2 regions of the Rahnella sp. PD12R genome follow, and region 2 is predicted to be linked to the other one. Evidence: predicted binding sites of a transcription regulator. Region 2 holds the regulator's gene; the other holds the start of a gene.
The links. The regulator PurR, encoded in region 2, represses purine synthesis genes. The targets are predictions, from matches to a motif close to CANGCAAACGTTTGCNTG.
Positions count from the first base shown of each region.

Region 1: KWG64_RS06690 (amino acid aminotransferase) is a predicted target of PurR. The motif match lies at 3,420-3,437, and genes of this name have one in related genera.

Region 1 covers NZ_JAHTMS010000002.1:560,089-566,943, reverse strand. Annotated here, with positions in the region: gene ldtD (L,D-transpeptidase) at 1-657, shown strand, start outside; gene KWG64_RS06700 (YcbK family protein) at 836-1,387, shown strand; gene KWG64_RS06695 (MBL fold metallo-hydrolase) at 1,439-2,086, shown strand; gene KWG64_RS06690 (amino acid aminotransferase) at 2,166-3,356, opposite strand; gene ompC (porin OmpC) at 3,600-4,751, opposite strand; gene asnS (asparagine--tRNA ligase) at 5,052-6,452, opposite strand; gene pncB (nicotinate phosphoribosyltransferase) at 6,740-6,855, opposite strand, start outside.
Region 2 covers NZ_JAHTMS010000011.1:46,023-55,456, forward strand. Annotated here, with positions in the region: gene punC (purine nucleoside transporter PunC) at 1-925, opposite strand, end outside; gene punR (DNA-binding transcriptional activator PunR) at 1,062-1,967, shown strand; gene purR (HTH-type transcriptional repressor PurR) at 2,005-3,030, opposite strand; gene KWG64_RS25910 (YnhF family membrane protein) at 3,364-3,453, shown strand; gene KWG64_RS19920 (C40 family peptidase) at 3,619-4,521, opposite strand; gene KWG64_RS19925 (Grx4 family monothiol glutaredoxin) at 4,985-5,326, shown strand; gene rnt (ribonuclease T) at 5,439-6,122, opposite strand; gene gloA (lactoylglutathione lyase) at 6,259-6,666, opposite strand; gene KWG64_RS19940 (alkene reductase) at 6,829-7,920, opposite strand; gene KWG64_RS19945 (DUF1289 domain-containing protein) at 8,323-8,562, shown strand; gene KWG64_RS19950 (aldo/keto reductase family oxidoreductase) at 8,695-9,434, shown strand, end outside.

The DNA.
Region 1 (6,855 bases), on a different contig from region 2:
CGGGTCATTGTCGGGCGTCCGAGCCGCAAAACGCCGTTAATGAGCAGCGCGCTGAATAACGTTGTGGTCAATCCGCCGTGGAACGTGCCAACAACTTTAGTGCGTGAAGACATTGTGCCTAAGGCCATGAATAACCCATCGTACTTCCAGCAGCACGGTTACCAGGTGTTGTCCGGCTGGAGTAATGATGCGGAAGTGATTGATCCGGCGATGATTGACTGGGCTATGGTTTCGCCAGGTCATTTCCCGTATCGCATTCGTCAGGCACCGGGCGCGAGCAATTCCCTTGGCCGGTATAAATTCAATATGCCGAGCTCAGATGCTATTTATCTGCATGATACGCCTAACCACAACCTGTTCAGCAAAGACATTCGTGCGCTGAGTTCAGGGTGCGTTCGCGTAAACAAAGCGTCGGAACTGGCCAATATGTTGTTACAGGATGCGGGCTGGAACGATACCCGAATTTCTTCAGCGCTTCAGGGCGGTAATACGACGTATGTAGCGATCCGTCATCACATACCGGTAAAACTGTTCTATCTGACGGCCTGGGTGGCTGACGACGGTAAGCCGCAATTCCGTACAGATATTTACAATTACGATGCGACTGTGCGATCAGGTGCACAAATTTTGCCTCAGGCTGAAATATTGCTCCAATAAATGCAGTAAAACTAATCTGATAAGGGTCTGAATACTTGGCCCGACAACGAGCGTGAGCCACTGGCACGCTCGTTTTGCTTTGCAGGGTCCCTTGACTCGCGGAAATTTGGCGGTTAAGGTTCAAAACGGTTCCGAATGGGGCTTATTTTTGACTCTCTTACCGGATAGTAAACTGTTCATGAATGAAATCGACAAACATCGCCGTAAATGGCTGGCATTAGGCAGTGCCGCTATGGGGATTGCATTGCTTCCGGGTCGTGCATTCGCCACTCTTTCCACACCTCGTCCGCGTATTTTAGTGGTTAACAATCTGAATACCGGCGAAACCCTCAAAACTGAGTTTTTTGATGGAAAGCGTTATAACAAGGATGAGTTGGCCCGGTTGAATCATCTGTTCAGGGACTATCGTGCGGAAAAAGTAAAAAGCATCGATCCCGCGCTTTTCGATCACCTCTATCGTTTGCAGGTTATGCTCGGCGGAACGAATAAACCGGTTCAGTTAATTTCCGGCTACCGTTCTCTGGCGACCAATAACAGCATGCGTGAACCGGGGAGCGGCGTAGCAAAACATAGCTACCACACGCTCGGGCAGGCCATGGATTTCCATATTCAGGGCATCGAACTGAGCAATATCCGCAAAGCAGCATTAAAAATGCGGATGGGTGGTGTAGGATATTATCCACGAAGTAACTTTGTGCACATTGATACCGGGCCAGCACGAACCTGGTAGAGTGCGTAATTAATGGCCTGCCCAAACGGACAGGCCATTTTGTGGAGCCCTATGAAATTCCATCTTATTACTGTCACGGCGTTCAGCCAGAATTGCTCACTGATTTGGTGTACGAAAACGAATCAGGCCGCGCTTGTCGATCCGGGCGGAGAAGCAGCAAAAATTATCCGCGAAGTTTCCGACAAAGGTGTGCTGGTTACGCAAGTTTTGCTGACACACGGCCATCTTGATCACGTCGGCGCCGCAGCTGAACTGGCTGCCCATTATCAGGTGCCGATCATCGGGCCACAAAAGGAAGATCAGTTCCTGCTCGATGCGTTGCCAACGCAAAGCCAGATGTTCGGCCTTGATCATTGTGACCCGCTGACGCCAGACACCTGGCTGGAAGAAGGGGATACCGTGAGCGTGGGCGAAGAAATACTCTCTGTGCTGCATTGCCCGGGACATACGCCGGGACACATTGTTTTTATCAATGATAAAGCGCGTCTGGCGATTTCCGGTGATGTGATTTTTAAAGGCGGAGTAGGGCGCAGTGATTTCCCGCGCGGGGATCATCAGGCGCTGATTCACTCTATCAAAACAAAATTATTGCCGTTGGGTGATGATATCGTCTTTATTCCGGGTCACGGACCTATGTCCGATTTTGGCTATGAACGTAAAACCAACCCCTTCCTGCAGGATGAAATGCCGGTCTGGTAAACGTTTTTTGGCTAACAGAATACAAAAAGCCCGTCAGTTTCCTGACGGGCTTTTTAATGGAATTCAGAACGTCGAATTCTTACAGCACGGCGACAATGGCTTCACACAACGGCGCCATATTTTCGAGCGTAATACCGGCCACGTTGATACGGCCAGAGTTCACCGCGTAAACGCCGAATTCTTCACGCAGACGCAGCACCTGATCTTTGGTCAGGCCGCTGAATGAGAACATCCCGTTCTGATTGATGATGAAGCTGAAATCCTGCTGCGCGCCTTTTTCCTGCAACGTGCTCACAAACAGCTGACGCATGCGGTGAATACGCTGACGCATATCGCTCAGCTCCTGCTCCCACAGCGTGCGGAGTGCTTCGTTACCCAGAATAGTGGCAACAACGGCTGCGCCGTGTGCGGGCGGGTTGGAGTAGTTTGCACGGATAACGGATTTCACCTGGCTGAATGCGCGGTCTGCGGTTTCAGCATCAGCCGTCACCAGAGTACAGGCACCCACGCGCTCATTGTATAACCCGAAGTTTTTCGAGTAAGAACTCGCGACCAGCAATTCTTTGTGATTCGCCACAAACAGACGCAGCCCGGCGGCGTCTTCTTCCAGACCTTTAGCAAAACCCTGATAAGCGAAATCAAACAGCGGCAACCAGCCTTTGGCGACAGACAATTCCGCCAGCTGAGCCCACTGTTCTGCCGTCGGATCAATGCCCGTCGGGTTGTGGCAGCAGCCATGGAATAACACCACGTCGCCAGCTTGTGCTTCGCTCAGGCTTTTCAACATGCCGTCAAAGTCGAGGCTGTGATTGGCGGCGTCGTAATAATTGTATTCTGCCACTTCCAGACCGGAAGCTGAGAAAACGCCTTTATGGTTTGGCCAGCTTGGGTTGCTGACCCACACGCGTCTGGCGCTGGTCTGAGTGGCGATAAAATCGGCAGCAATACGCAATGCGCCGGTACCGCCCGGGGTTTGTGCGGTGCGGGCACGTTTGTCGGCAATCACAGCGCTGTTTTTGCCAAACAGCAATTCCTGCGTGCAGCGTGCGAAATCAGGTAACCCGTCGATGCTCAGATAGGTTTTTGTCGTTTCATTTTCCAACAAGAATTGTTCGGCTTTCTTCACACTGGCGAGAACCGGCGTTTTACCGGTTTCATCTTTATAAACACCAATCCCCAGATTGATTTTATTTGAGCGGTCGTCCGCGCGGAAAAGATCGGAAAGACCCAGAATCGGGTCGGCGGGTGCTGCAGTGATTTTTTCAAACATGTTGGAAATTTCCATAGCCTGATATTACGAAAGAGGGCATCAGGGTAACGCCGGAGCCTCTTTTTGCCAACCGTTTGCGGGAAAAAGAAAGCAGAGTTGTGAGAAAGCGTACGAGATTAAAATAATTTATGAGATAGGGTGGCAAAGCCCTTTTCAGGCAAATGCTAAAAAAGCAAAAGACAGAGCCGAAGCCCTGCCTTGATATCCACTTTGATGCGCCCGAAAGCGCATCGTTAAGCGATATTAGAACTGGTATTGCAGACCAACACCAACAACGTTGTCAGTGCTCACACCAGCTGCTTTGGTGTAATCAGTGTCATCCAACAGGTTGATTTTATAGTCAACATAGGTAGACATGTTTTTGTTGAAGTAGTAGTAGGTACCCACTTCAATATATTTGACCAGGTCAGCATCGCCGCCAGCATAGGTAGCGCCATTGCCAGACAGACCAGTCAGGTCCTTACCTTTAGATTGCAAGTATGCGATAGATGGACGCAGGCCGAAGTCGAACTGGTATTGCGCAACAACTTCGAAGTTTTGAGTTTTGTTCGCGATGAGTGAAGAATCACCAGCATAAGCTGTGGTGTTCAGAGATTCACCGTAGAACGCTGCCAGGTAAAGGTTGTTCGCATCGTATTTAGTACCGAATGCGTATGCAGAGGCTTTATCACCATTACCATCAAGTTTCTGAGTATTAGTACGGTTTGAAGAGAAGTACGCGCCAGTAATGCTCACGCCGGAGTTGCCGATTGCGTAAGCGGCAGAAGTACCCCAGCCGTCACCGTTCTGATTGATTGCAGAACTACGTGGAACAGAGGTAATGCCATTAACGGTTGTTTCAGCGTTACGATCGTTCTCGTTTTTACCCTGATACTGAACAGCAAAGCTCAGGCCATCAACCAGGCCGAAGAAGTTGCTGTTACGGTAAGTAGCCAGACCATTTGCACGACCAACCATGAAGTTGTCGTTATTCTGGTACATGGTATCATCGCCGAACACTGGCAGTTGGTCAGTGTAGGACATTACGTCGTAAATTACGCCGTAGTTACGACCATAGTCGAAAGAACCTGCATCACCGAATTTCAGACCTGCAAAGCCCAGACGAGTTTTGTTACCTTTGTCGCCATCGCTTTCAGCATGGTTAGCCTGAACGTTGTATTCCCACTGGCCGTACCCGGTCAGTTGGTCAGTAATTTGAGTTTCGCCTTTGAAGCCGAAACGAACATAAGTTTGGTCACCGTCACTGCCGGTGTCATCAGAGAACTGGTGGCGTGCATCAACTTTACCGTACAGGTCCAGTTTGTTGCCGTCTTTGTTATAGATTTCTGCTGCATTAGCTGCACCAGCAACTAACAGAGCTGGGATTACCACTGCAAGAATGTTGCGCTTCATCATTATTATTACCCTCATTGGTTTTATTCGGACACCTGCCACTGCCGTGAATAATTCTTTACGGAACTATTCATGAAAGTTTGGTGTCTCCTGTGTCTGAACGCACTATTCCATCCGAGGTTCGCTTAATCCATAGCGAAAATGCTACTAAATTACTAAATATGTTTCAGTGGGAAAAATTGTATTTCAAAATGTGAATTTTACGGAACTTTGTGACGGGGATCTATCTTTAAAAATGACAAAGGCCAGCTAAGCTGGCCTTTGAATTGTGGCAATTTTGTAAAATAAAAATACGTTACTTAATTAGAAGGTTGCATTACGTGGTGTGCGCGGGAACGGGATCACATCACGCACGTTTTGGACGCCGGTCACATAAGCAACTAAACGCTCAAAACCTAACCCGAAGCCAGAGTGTGGCACGGTGCCGTAACGACGAAGATCGCGATACCACCAATAATCTTCTTGTTTAAGTCCCATCTCAGCCATACGCGCGTCCAATACATCCAGACGTTCCTCACGCTGAGAACCCCCGATAATCTCACCAATGCCCGGTGCCAGAACATCCATCGCGGCAACCGTCTTGCCGTCGTCGTTCAGGCGCATATAGAAAGATTTGATATCTTTAGGATAATTTTTCACAACGACCGGCGCTTTAAAATGCTGCTCAGCAAGATAGCGTTCGTGTTCTGATGAAAGATCCACACCCCATGAAACCGGGTTTTCGAATTTCTGGCCGCAATTCATTAGGATTTCTACTGCATCGGTGTAATCCACCTGCGCGAAATCGGAGGTTACAAAACGCTCCAGGCGCGCAACAGCATCTTTGTCTACGCGTTCTGCAAAAAAGGCCATATCGTCTGAACGTTCGTTAAGAACGGCCTGAAAAACATACTTCAGCATGTTTTCAGCCAGTGACGCGATATCGTCAAGCGTTGCAAAAGCGATTTCAGGTTCAACCATCCAGAACTCAGCGAGGTGGCGGCTGGTGTTGGAGTTTTCTGCACGGAATGTCGGGCCGAAGGTGTAAACCTTGGAGAGCGCGCAAGCATAGGCTTCGCCGTTAAGCTGGCCGGAAACGGTCAGGAAAGATTCTTTACCGAAGAAGTCTTCGCTGAAATCCACTTCGCCTTTGTCGGTACGCGGCAGGTTTTGCAGATCCAGCGTGGAAACGCGGAACATCTCGCCTGCGCCTTCAGTATCAGAAGCAGTGATCAGCGGAGTTGATACCCAGAAGTAGCCGTTTTCGTGATAGAAACGGTGAATCGCCTGAGACAGGGTGTTACGCACGCGGGCAACCGCACCAATCAGGTTTGTGCGCGGACGCAGGTGAGCTACTTCACGTAAATATTCGATGCTGTGGCGTTTTGCCGCCATCGGATAAGTATCAGGATCATCCACCCAGCCCACGACTTTAACGGCCGTTGCCTGCAGCTCGAAACTCTGGCCTTCGCCAGGTGAAGCCACAACGGTACCCGTCACTTCAACTGAGCAACCGGTCGTCAGGCGCAGAACGTCTTCCTGATAATTGGGCAGAGAATTATTGACGACGGCCTGTAATGGATTAAAGCAGGAGCCGTCATAAACGGCGACGAATGAGATACCAGCTTTAGAATCTCTCCGGGTACGTACCCAACCGCGTACGGTGACTTCACTGTCAACCGCAGCACGGCCTTGCAGTACGTCGACTACAGGCACAACGCTCATAGATTTCTCTCTTTCTTTATATACAGATGTTGGCTAAGAAATAATGGACACCCTGTAAAAAGGGATTTTGCTATGTTACTTAGCCTTTCTCAGGACACAAGCAGAAATCGTCATCGTCTGCCAAGAATTCTCAGGCAGAAGGATGGATTGGCTGAAATTATTAACCGAACGAATGAAAGCCGAGCGAATTAAATCGTATCTATATAAAGGAAGAGAATGCGAGGCATTATTACGAGGGAAAATACATCACTGTGCCGGCGTTCATTTTCCGGCACAGTGTTTATGTCTTAAGATGCTTTCTTAACCAGCGGCAGATCGAATGCCTTACGCAAGGCTTTTACAAACGCTTTATCCTGGCAGATCGTTTTTCCCGGGCTATCAGAAAGTTTTGCTACCGGTTTGC
Region 2 (9,434 bases):
CCAAAGCCATCAGACAGAACGGAATTAACAGACTCACCAGCCCCGCATCAGTAAATATAGCCACGCCGAACAGACCCGCCACACTGATGCCATAACCTGCCAGCAGCCACGGCAGGACCTTATTCCCATCCGTTTTGCTGATCAGCACACGACATCCAAAACCGCCCAGTAGGAAAGCAATAGTCTGCGGGACGTAGCTCAGGCCAATCACGCCCGGGGAATATCCCATGTCGCTGAGAATAAACGGGGAACCGGTCAGCCACGCAAAAAAGCCAGCAGAGCAGGCGGCATAAATCATCACGTTACCGCTGTAAACCCGCGAAGCGAGAAGCTTTGCGAAACCGGCTTTATCAGCAGGAGCATGAGCCTTTGGCGCATTTTCACGCAGTGTGAACGTGGTGATAAGTAAGATAGCTGCCACAGCGGTCAGCAGAACGAAAATCGCTTCCCAGTCAAAATGGTTGAGAACCCAGGCGCCCAGTAAAGGTGCCAGAGCAGGGGAAAGCGCAACCAGCGGCATGATGCTGGCAAAGGTTTTTTTAGCAACATCGGCAGAAAAGCGATCCACCACCAGCGCCTGCCAGGTGACGGCGGCGGCGCAGACGCCGACAGCTTGCAGAAAACGCAGAGCCAGCAGGGCGCGGACATTCTCAACCCACAGCACGCCCAGACAACCGACAACAAAGAGCGCCAAGCCAATCAGCAATACCGGTTTGCGGCCAATCTTGTCGGACAGTGGCCCCCACAACAGCTGGCCGATGGCAAATCCGCCAAGGAAAATACTCAGGCTGGCACTGATCATCCCCGGGCTGGTCATCAGGCTGGTTTGCATTGCACTGAAGGCCGGAAGGTACATATCTGTCGCTAAAAAGCCAAGCATGCTCAGCCCGGCAAGATAGAGCATAAATCCAAGTGAGGGTTTCATTATTGTCTCTTTAATTTATTTATTGCAGATGATTTGACGCGGAAATCGTATCGGATGCGGAGTTTAACGCTTTGATAACAGGCTTGTGAAACGCTAATATTTGCAATCTGCTATCAAAAATATTGAAGGCTAAACGATGTGGTCAGAATATGCTCTTGAAGTGGTCGATGCTGTCGCCCGAACAGGCAGTTTCAGCGCTGCTGCGCAGGACTTGCACCGGGTTCCTTCTGCCATCAGCTACACCGTTCGTCAGCTTGAACAGTGGCTGGCTGTTCCGTTGTTTGAACGCAGACACCGCGACGTTGTTCTGACTCCTGCCGGTAAAGTTTTTGTCGATGAAGCACGCGTTCTGACAAAAAAAATGATAGCGACCCGCCGCCAGTGTCAGCAGGTCGCCAACGGCTGGCGCGGAGAATTACGGGTGGCCGTTGACCGTATCGTTAGACCCGCGCGGACGCGGCGGCTGGTGCTGGATTTCTATCGCCATTTCCCGGATACCGAACTCATCATTCATTCTGAAGTCTTTAACGGTGTCTGGGACGCGCTGGTAGACGGGCGGGCGGATGTCGCCATCGGCGCGACGCGGGCGATCCCCGTCGGAGGACGGTTCAATTTCCGCGATATGGGTTTTATGGACTGGCATTGTGTGGTCAGCGCACAACATCCGCTGGCGCAGACGTCGGGAACACTGAGTGACGATCAGTTACGGCCTTATCCGGCGCTTTGCCTGGAAGATACATCGCGGACATTGCCGAAACGCGATACCTGGACGCTGGATAACCAGCGGCGGCTGGTGGTTCCCGACTGGACGTGTGCGCTGGAATGTCTGAATGAAGGTTTATGCGTAGGCATGATGCCGGTTCACCGCGTGACGCCCTGGATTGAACAGCAGAAATTGCAGGTTCTGTCGCTGGAAAATACATTTCCGGACAGCCCGTGCTGCCTGACGTGGGATCAGAGCAATCCGTCGCCTTCGCTGGCGTGGCTGCTGGAATACATGGGCGATACGGAAACGATGAACCGGGAATGGTTGCGCGACTGACAAAAAAAACGCCTGCGGCACAGGCGTTTAATGAAAGTTAACGGCGGTAATCGCGGTACGGGCCGTCGGCCACGGAACGGCGCTCAACCAGTTTCGGATGCACTTCAATGGTCTGCGACTCTTCGCGTTTGCTGATAATTCTGTCCAGCAGCATGGTAAATGCCATTTCGCCCAGACGTTCTTTTGGCTGATGAACTGTCGTCAGTGCCGGCGAGAAATAGCGCGCATTACGCACGTTGTCATAGCCAATCACGGAAATATCCTGCGGTACGCGCAGGCCCAGTTCATCGGCGGCACAAATTGCGCCCATTGCCATCACGTCGCCGCCACAGAATACGGCCGTCGGACGGTTTTTCTGCATCAGAATTTTGTGCATGGCCTGATAGCCCGATTCCGGCTCAAAGTCGCCCTGAACGACCCATTCTTCACGAAGAGGAATATTGGCTTCCGTCAGTGCTTTCACGAAGCCCTGGAAACGGCCGCCGCCGGTGTTTCGCGCCAGCTGCCCCGGGATCACGCCGATATCACGATGACCACGTTCAATCAGATAACGTCCGGCCATATAACCGCCTTCGAACGCGTTATCGATAATGCTGTCGGTGAAATTCTTACGCGCTTCGCCCCAGTCCATCACAACCATCGGGATGGAGCGGTATTCTTCAAGCATGTTCAGCAATTCGTCCGGATATTCCGCGCACATCACCAGTAAACCGTCGACGCGCTTTTGCGCCAGCATTTGCAGGTAGGCCTGTTGCTTCTCCAGATTATTGTGCGAGTTACACAAAATCAGCGTATAGCCTTTTGAGAAACAGCTGTTTTCCACGGCCTCAATCACTTCGGCGAAGTAGGGCGCTTCACTGGACGTTGCCAGCAGGCCGATAGTTTTAGTGTTATTGACCTTCAGGCTGCGTGCCACGGCGCTGGGAGAATAGTGTAACTCTTTGATTGCAAGGAGAACCGCGGCTCGGGTTTCTTCGGCGACGAAACGGGTTTTATTGATGACGTGCGACACGGTTGTGGTGGAAACGCCAGCGCGCTTTGCGACATCTTTAATCGTTGCCATGTAAAAAATGACTCCTGTGCTCACGTGTTTCAGCACGTTAGCATTATGTTAATCGTTTGCTTGCGTGGATTTAACTGCTGACTTCGAAAAGGGCAGTGAAATCGTTGGGTGGATTCTTCAGAGTGAGGCGTGAAATGCTCTCGGGTGAAATCGACCGGCACACAGGCGTGGTAACCGACAATTTTCACTTATAATGCAGGAAAGTGGAAGTAAAATTGTCATGAACCTGTTGTCATTCAGCACAAGATTTTAAATGCGAATTGTGAGAAAATGCGTTGGCACACATTTAGTGTGGCTAAACGAACGCCACAATTTGATCCGTAAGGGGGTTTGATGGACAGCAACCTGAAATTTTCTTTGATCACTACGGTCTGCGCTTTGCTCGTGATTATTGCTTTCAGCTTCACCGCAGTGATGAACTGATTTGCGTGAAAGCCGCAATAAAAAAGGGCGATTACCTATAACAGGAATCGCCCTTTTCAATTTTACGCAGTCACCCGTTCCGCCGATACTCTTCCCTGCAGAAACTCTTCGTTAAATGCTATTCAATGGCTGATTAGCGAAACTTCAGACTTAACGAATTGTTTATTATCGGATCGTCTTAGGGGTCATTACCCGACGTGCGCCTACATAATGATCTTGCCAGTAATCGTCACCCAGTGAGGTGATCTTAATGTCTTCGCCGGTGCGCGGTGACTGGATAAACTTCCCGTTTCCTACGTAAACACCGACATGGTCTGCGGCGCCTCGGTTATTAATCCGGAAGAAAACCAGATCGCCGGATTCTAATTCACCCCGTTTGACCGGAGCCGCATCGCGCAAGTGGTACATTTCATTCGCTGTGCGGGGCATTTTAATGCGGATCAAATCTTTGTATGCGTAGTAAACCAGTCCGCTGCAGTCGAAACCTGTATTCGGTGACGTTCCGCCCCAGCGGTAAGGTTTGCCGACCTGGTGCATCAGTTTGGTCATCGCAGTTTGTTGTGCGTGCTGATAACGTTTCTTGTGTGTGGCGCTGAGCGTTATCGGTTTACTGTCTTCTTCACGTAACTTTTTGCCTTTGCGGTGGCGGCCATACGCTTCTTTTTTACTGGCCTTTTCACTGCTGTTTTTAGCGAGAGAGCGGGTTTTCGTTTGCTTCCCTGCTTTCGCCTCGGCCCGTGTTGTCTTGAGTGTTTTTTCTTTTTTACTCTCGGCCCGCGTCGTTTTTACTGTTTTTTCAGAAGACGTCTTTCGCTTAACCAGTTCAGTGCTTTTGACTTTCTTCTTCGAATTTTTTTCCTGAGTTTTAGGTTCTGAAACCGGCGCGACTTTGGTTTTCTTGCTGGTTTTCGCGGCTGCCGTTTTTCGCTTTCGGCGTTCTTCAGGCGTGACCTGGTTAACATGACTCTTTCGCTGGTCGGCCGCGACACGAGTCTGTGGCGACGCATGAGCCATATTCAGAAACAGCTGGGTAAAGAGCAGCACAAAAAGCGTGAACAGTAAGCGCATAGCTTCGTTACCATGAGTGGTAGGGTTAAACATCAGGGATGTCAGAGTATTGCCTAAAAGAACGAGACAAAAAAGCACGAATTGCCTCGATTCTAGATCATATTGTGAGAAAAAGTTAATAGCTTTTTTTATGTCGAAATAACCGCCATTTTTAGTCAAAAAAATAACCACTTTTCATCATGTTATTATTTAAGTTAAAGAATGGGATTTTGCAAATCTGACATTATCGTGGAACGGCAAAAATGTTATTCTCGATGAATCTTTAAATATGTGAGCCTTAACGCAAGCGCTGAAGATTGTTTAGGAAAATGCCAGTATTGAGAAAGACCCCACAAAAATTGGCGTTTTTATCTGGTGGCAGCCATCGTTACAATAGAAAGCATTGTGATTGCGCACCGTCTCTGTGTGCTGCGCGTGAAGAGTAATGACCGTGACAGCCTGTACCGGCTTGAGGAAGCAAGAAATGACCACTCCAACGATTGAAAAAATTCAGAAGCAAGTTTCTGAAAACCCGATTCTGCTGTACATGAAAGGTTCTCCAAAACTGCCAAGCTGCGGTTTCTCTGCACAGGCCGTTCAGGCGCTGTCTGCGTGCGGCGAGCGTTTCGCTTACGTTGATATCCTGCAGAACCCGGATATCCGTGCTGAGATGCCAAAATTTGCAAACTGGCCAACGTTCCCGCAGCTGTGGGTTGATGGTGAACTGGTTGGCGGCTGCGACATCGTGGTTGAGATGTTCCAGCGCGGTGAACTGCAACAGCTGATCAAAGAAACGGCTGAGAAATACAAATCCTCTGAAGAGTAATTCAGGGCGATTCAGAAGTACCGGCAGCCTGACCCGGGGTTACCGGTAAAAAAAGAGCGACATTATGTCGCTCTTTTTATTTGTCCTTCCGACCGCATGAAAGCCGCGAAAATTATTGCTGATTCTCTTCCGGCGCTTCTTCCGCTTCGTTTTCATCCGCAGAAAGTGCCAGCGGCCAGCCGCCGAGACGTTTCCAGCGATTCACCAGCTCGCAGAACAGTTCTGCTGTGCGTTCAGTGTCGTACAGGGCGGAGTGTGCCTGACTGCTGTCAAACACAATACCTGCGCTGATACAGGCCTTCGCCAGCACGGTTTGCCCGAGCACCAGCCCGCTTAACGCGGCGGTATCAAAGGTGGCAAACGGATGGAAAGGATTGCGTTTTAGCCCCGCGCGTTCGGCGGCGGCCATCAGGAAACTGTGGTCGAAATTGGCGTTATGCGCCACGATAATCGCCCGGTTGCAGTTCTGCTCTTTCATCCCTTTGCGGATAACTTTGAAAATCTCATGTAGCGCTTCGTATTCGCTGACCGCACCGCGCAAAGGGTTGGTCGGATCGATACCGTTAAAAGCCAAAGCTTCCGGCACCAGCACCGAGCCTTCGAAAGGCTCGACGTGGAAATGCACGGTCTCGTCGCTTTGCAGCCAGCCGTCCTCATCCATTTTCAGCGTGATTGCGGCAATTTCCAGCAGCGCATCAGTTTTGGCATTAAATCCGGCGGTTTCCACATCAATCACCACGGGATAAAAACCACGAAAACGACCTTTCAGGGCGTTAATGTCACTATTCTCGGCCATTAGCTTCTTAATCTTCATCGAATTCAGCGCGCATTATGACAAATTTTGTCACCCGTTGCAGGGGCACGGAGAAATTGGCAATAAAAAAGGGCGCATCAGCGCCCCTGTCCGTGGTTAATGCCTTTATTGCAAAGGATTAATTTCCCAGACCCTGACCGGCATGTTTGGATTCGATCAGCTCAATTTTGTAGCCATCCGGATCTTCCACGAACGCGATGATGGTTGAACCGCCTTTAACCGGGCCTGCTTCACGTGTCACTTTACCGCCAGCATTGCGGATGTCTTCGCAGGTTTGCGCCACGTTATCTACGCCCAGCGCGATGTGACCATACGCGGTACCGATGTCGTAGCTGTCTACGCCCCAGTTGTAGGTCAGCTCGATCACGGCGCCTTCACTTTCTTCGGTGTAACCCACGAAAGCCAGTGAATATTTATACTCTGTATTTTCGCTGGTACGCAGCAGGCGCATGCCTAAAACGTCAGTATAAAAGCTGATTGAACGTGGCAGATCGCCGACGCGAAGCATGGTATGGAGTAAACGCATAATTTCCTCTTTATTTGCAGGATGATGATTATTATTTCAAGCCTAACTGATAGTGACCGTTTTGTCCGTAAAACGGCAATCAGTTGCTGAATGACTGACCAAAAAAAGCGGCAACCGGAGGGCATCGGCTGCCGCAAAGAAGGCGTAAAAATTTATTATTGATTACAGCGTTGGGTAATCGGTATAGCCCTGAGCACCGCCGCCGTAGAAGGTTTCAGGTTTTGGTTCATTGAGTGGCGCATGTGATTTCAGGCGCTCGACCAGATCCGGGTTGGCGATGTAGCTGCGGCCAAATGCCACGGCATCGATGTAACCTTTTTCGATCAGCTCTTCGCCTTTCTCTGCGGTATACGCGCCAGCACCGACAATCACGCCCTGATAATGCGCGCGGATCACTTCGCGGAATTCTGTGGTGTAAGGTTTGCCGCCCGCCCAGTCAGGTTCTGAAATGTGCAGGTAGGCCAGTTTACGTTTGTTCAGTTCATCCAGCAGATAGATTGCCGCTTCTTCCTGATCCTGGCCGTTGTCCAGGCCGTTGAACGGGCCCATCGGGGAAATACGGATACCGACGCGATCAGCACCGATGGCGTCAATGGCGGCGTCTACCACTTCGAGGGTCAGACGTGTGCGGTTTTGAATGCTGCCGCCGTACTGGTCTTCACGCAGGTTAGAGGCCGGAGACATGAACTGGTGCAACAGATAACCGTGCGCCGCGTGCAGTTCGATGTAATCGAAACCGGCTTCTGCTGAACAGGCTGCCGCGTGACGGAAATCATTCACGATGCCTGGGATTTCACTCAGCTCCAGCGCGCGCGGTGTCGGACAATCGACGCGAATGGCGTGGCCTTGCTCATCACGCAGGCTGGTGCGCGTATTGGGATTGACCGCTGAGGGCGCGACCGGCGTCTGGTTGTCCGGCTGAACGCTGTTGTGCGAAATGCGGCCGGTGTGCCAAAGCTGTACGGCGATGTGGCCGTTTTTCTGATGCACGCCGGCAACAATTTTTTTCCAGGCCGCAACCTGTTCCGGCGTATGCAGGCCGGGTGCGCCCGCGTAACCTTTCGCCTGGAAGGAAACTTGTGTCGCTTCGGTGATGATAAGGCCGGAGCTGTGGCGTTGTGCGTAATATTCACCCATCAGCGGCGTCGGGATATCACCCGGTTCAATGCTGCGCAGACGAGTGAGTGGCGCCATAAACACGCGGTTTGGCAGAATGTTTTTACCAACAACAAGAGGGGTGAAAAGCTTAGTCATTTTGAGTAACTCCGAAATTATGGGATTGATCGGTATGACATTATGGAGCGTACTCCCCGCATACGACCGTTTATTCATGGCTCTTTCTATCGTATCCGGGGCGCTTGTGACTACGCGCACGGTGCCTTTTCGAAAAAACTTACCCTGCGTAGTATCACTGTGTGGGCGAGAAATGAAGAAAAAAGAGCCGGCGGGTGCCGGCTGAGGTGAGGGCAAACATCTGTTTTCTTATTGTTGTCTGGGAAACAGTAGGGCTGTTTTCAGACAGAATAAACAGCCACGCGTAAGGTAGCAGCGCCGTGTTGCAGATATTTGAAGATTGAGACATCGGGCGATAAATCATCTTGCGGGATGGCGGGAAAACGTCTTGAATAAAAGTTCACCGTTATTTGCGGAGGGCGTGTGGCCCAGCAGCTTGAGTTTTTCGACATCCCCAGTCCGTGCCGCGGAATTTGTCAGGCCGATGAACGTGGTTATTGCCGTGGTTGCCTGCGCAGCCGCGAAGAACGTTTTGGCTGGATAAAAATGACCGATACGGAAAAACGCCACGTGCTGCGCTTATGTCAGCAACGTTTAGCGCGCCAGCAGCGTGCCGGAAAACAGCCGGACGAACAGCTGCCGGAACAACCCGAACTGTTCTGAAGACGTAACGCAGATTGTCAGGGTCGTGATGGCGGTCTGCTTCTTTGCAATTCTTCCGCTTCGCATCAATACAGCGTCACAGACGTTGTGTATTCTGTCGCTTGAAAATACGAAAAATTTAAGGGAATCATAATGGAAGCACGCACTCCGATTTCGCCGCAAGGCCCGGTTTTCTCAAAACTGATTTGCGGTTACTGGCGTCTAATGGAATGGAATATGACGCCGCAGCAGGTGCTGGCGTTTATGGAACAGCATATCGAGCTGGGCATTACGACCGCCGATCATGCCGATATCTACGGCGATTATCAGTGTGAAGCGGCGTTTGGCGCGGCTCTGCGTCTGAAACCGTCGCTGCGCGAAAAAATGCAGCTGGTGAGCAAATGCGGTATCGCCACCAGAGCAAACCCCGACAACAAGATTGGTCACTACATTACCGATCATAAATATATCGTTGAACGCGCTGAGAAATCTCTGAGCATTTTGCATACGGATTCCCTGGATTTACTGCTGATCCACCGCCCTGATCCGCTGATGGACGCCGACGAAGTGGCAGAAGCGTTCACGCAGTTGCATAAAAGTGGCAAAGTGAAACACTTCGGTGTTTCCAACTTCACGCCTGCGCAGTTCAGCCTTTTGCAGTCGCGCCTGCCGTTTTCACTGGTCACCAATCAGGTGGAAATTTCTCCGATTCATCAGCCCGCTATTCTCGACGGAACCTTAGATCTCTGCCAGCAGTTGCGTATCAAACCGATGGCGTGGTCCTGTCTGGGCGGCGGTCGCCTGTTCAGCGAGGCAGAATTCCAGCCTCTGCGTGACGAGCTTCAGGCCGTGGCCAATGAAACCGGTGCAGACACCATTGAACAGGTGGTTTA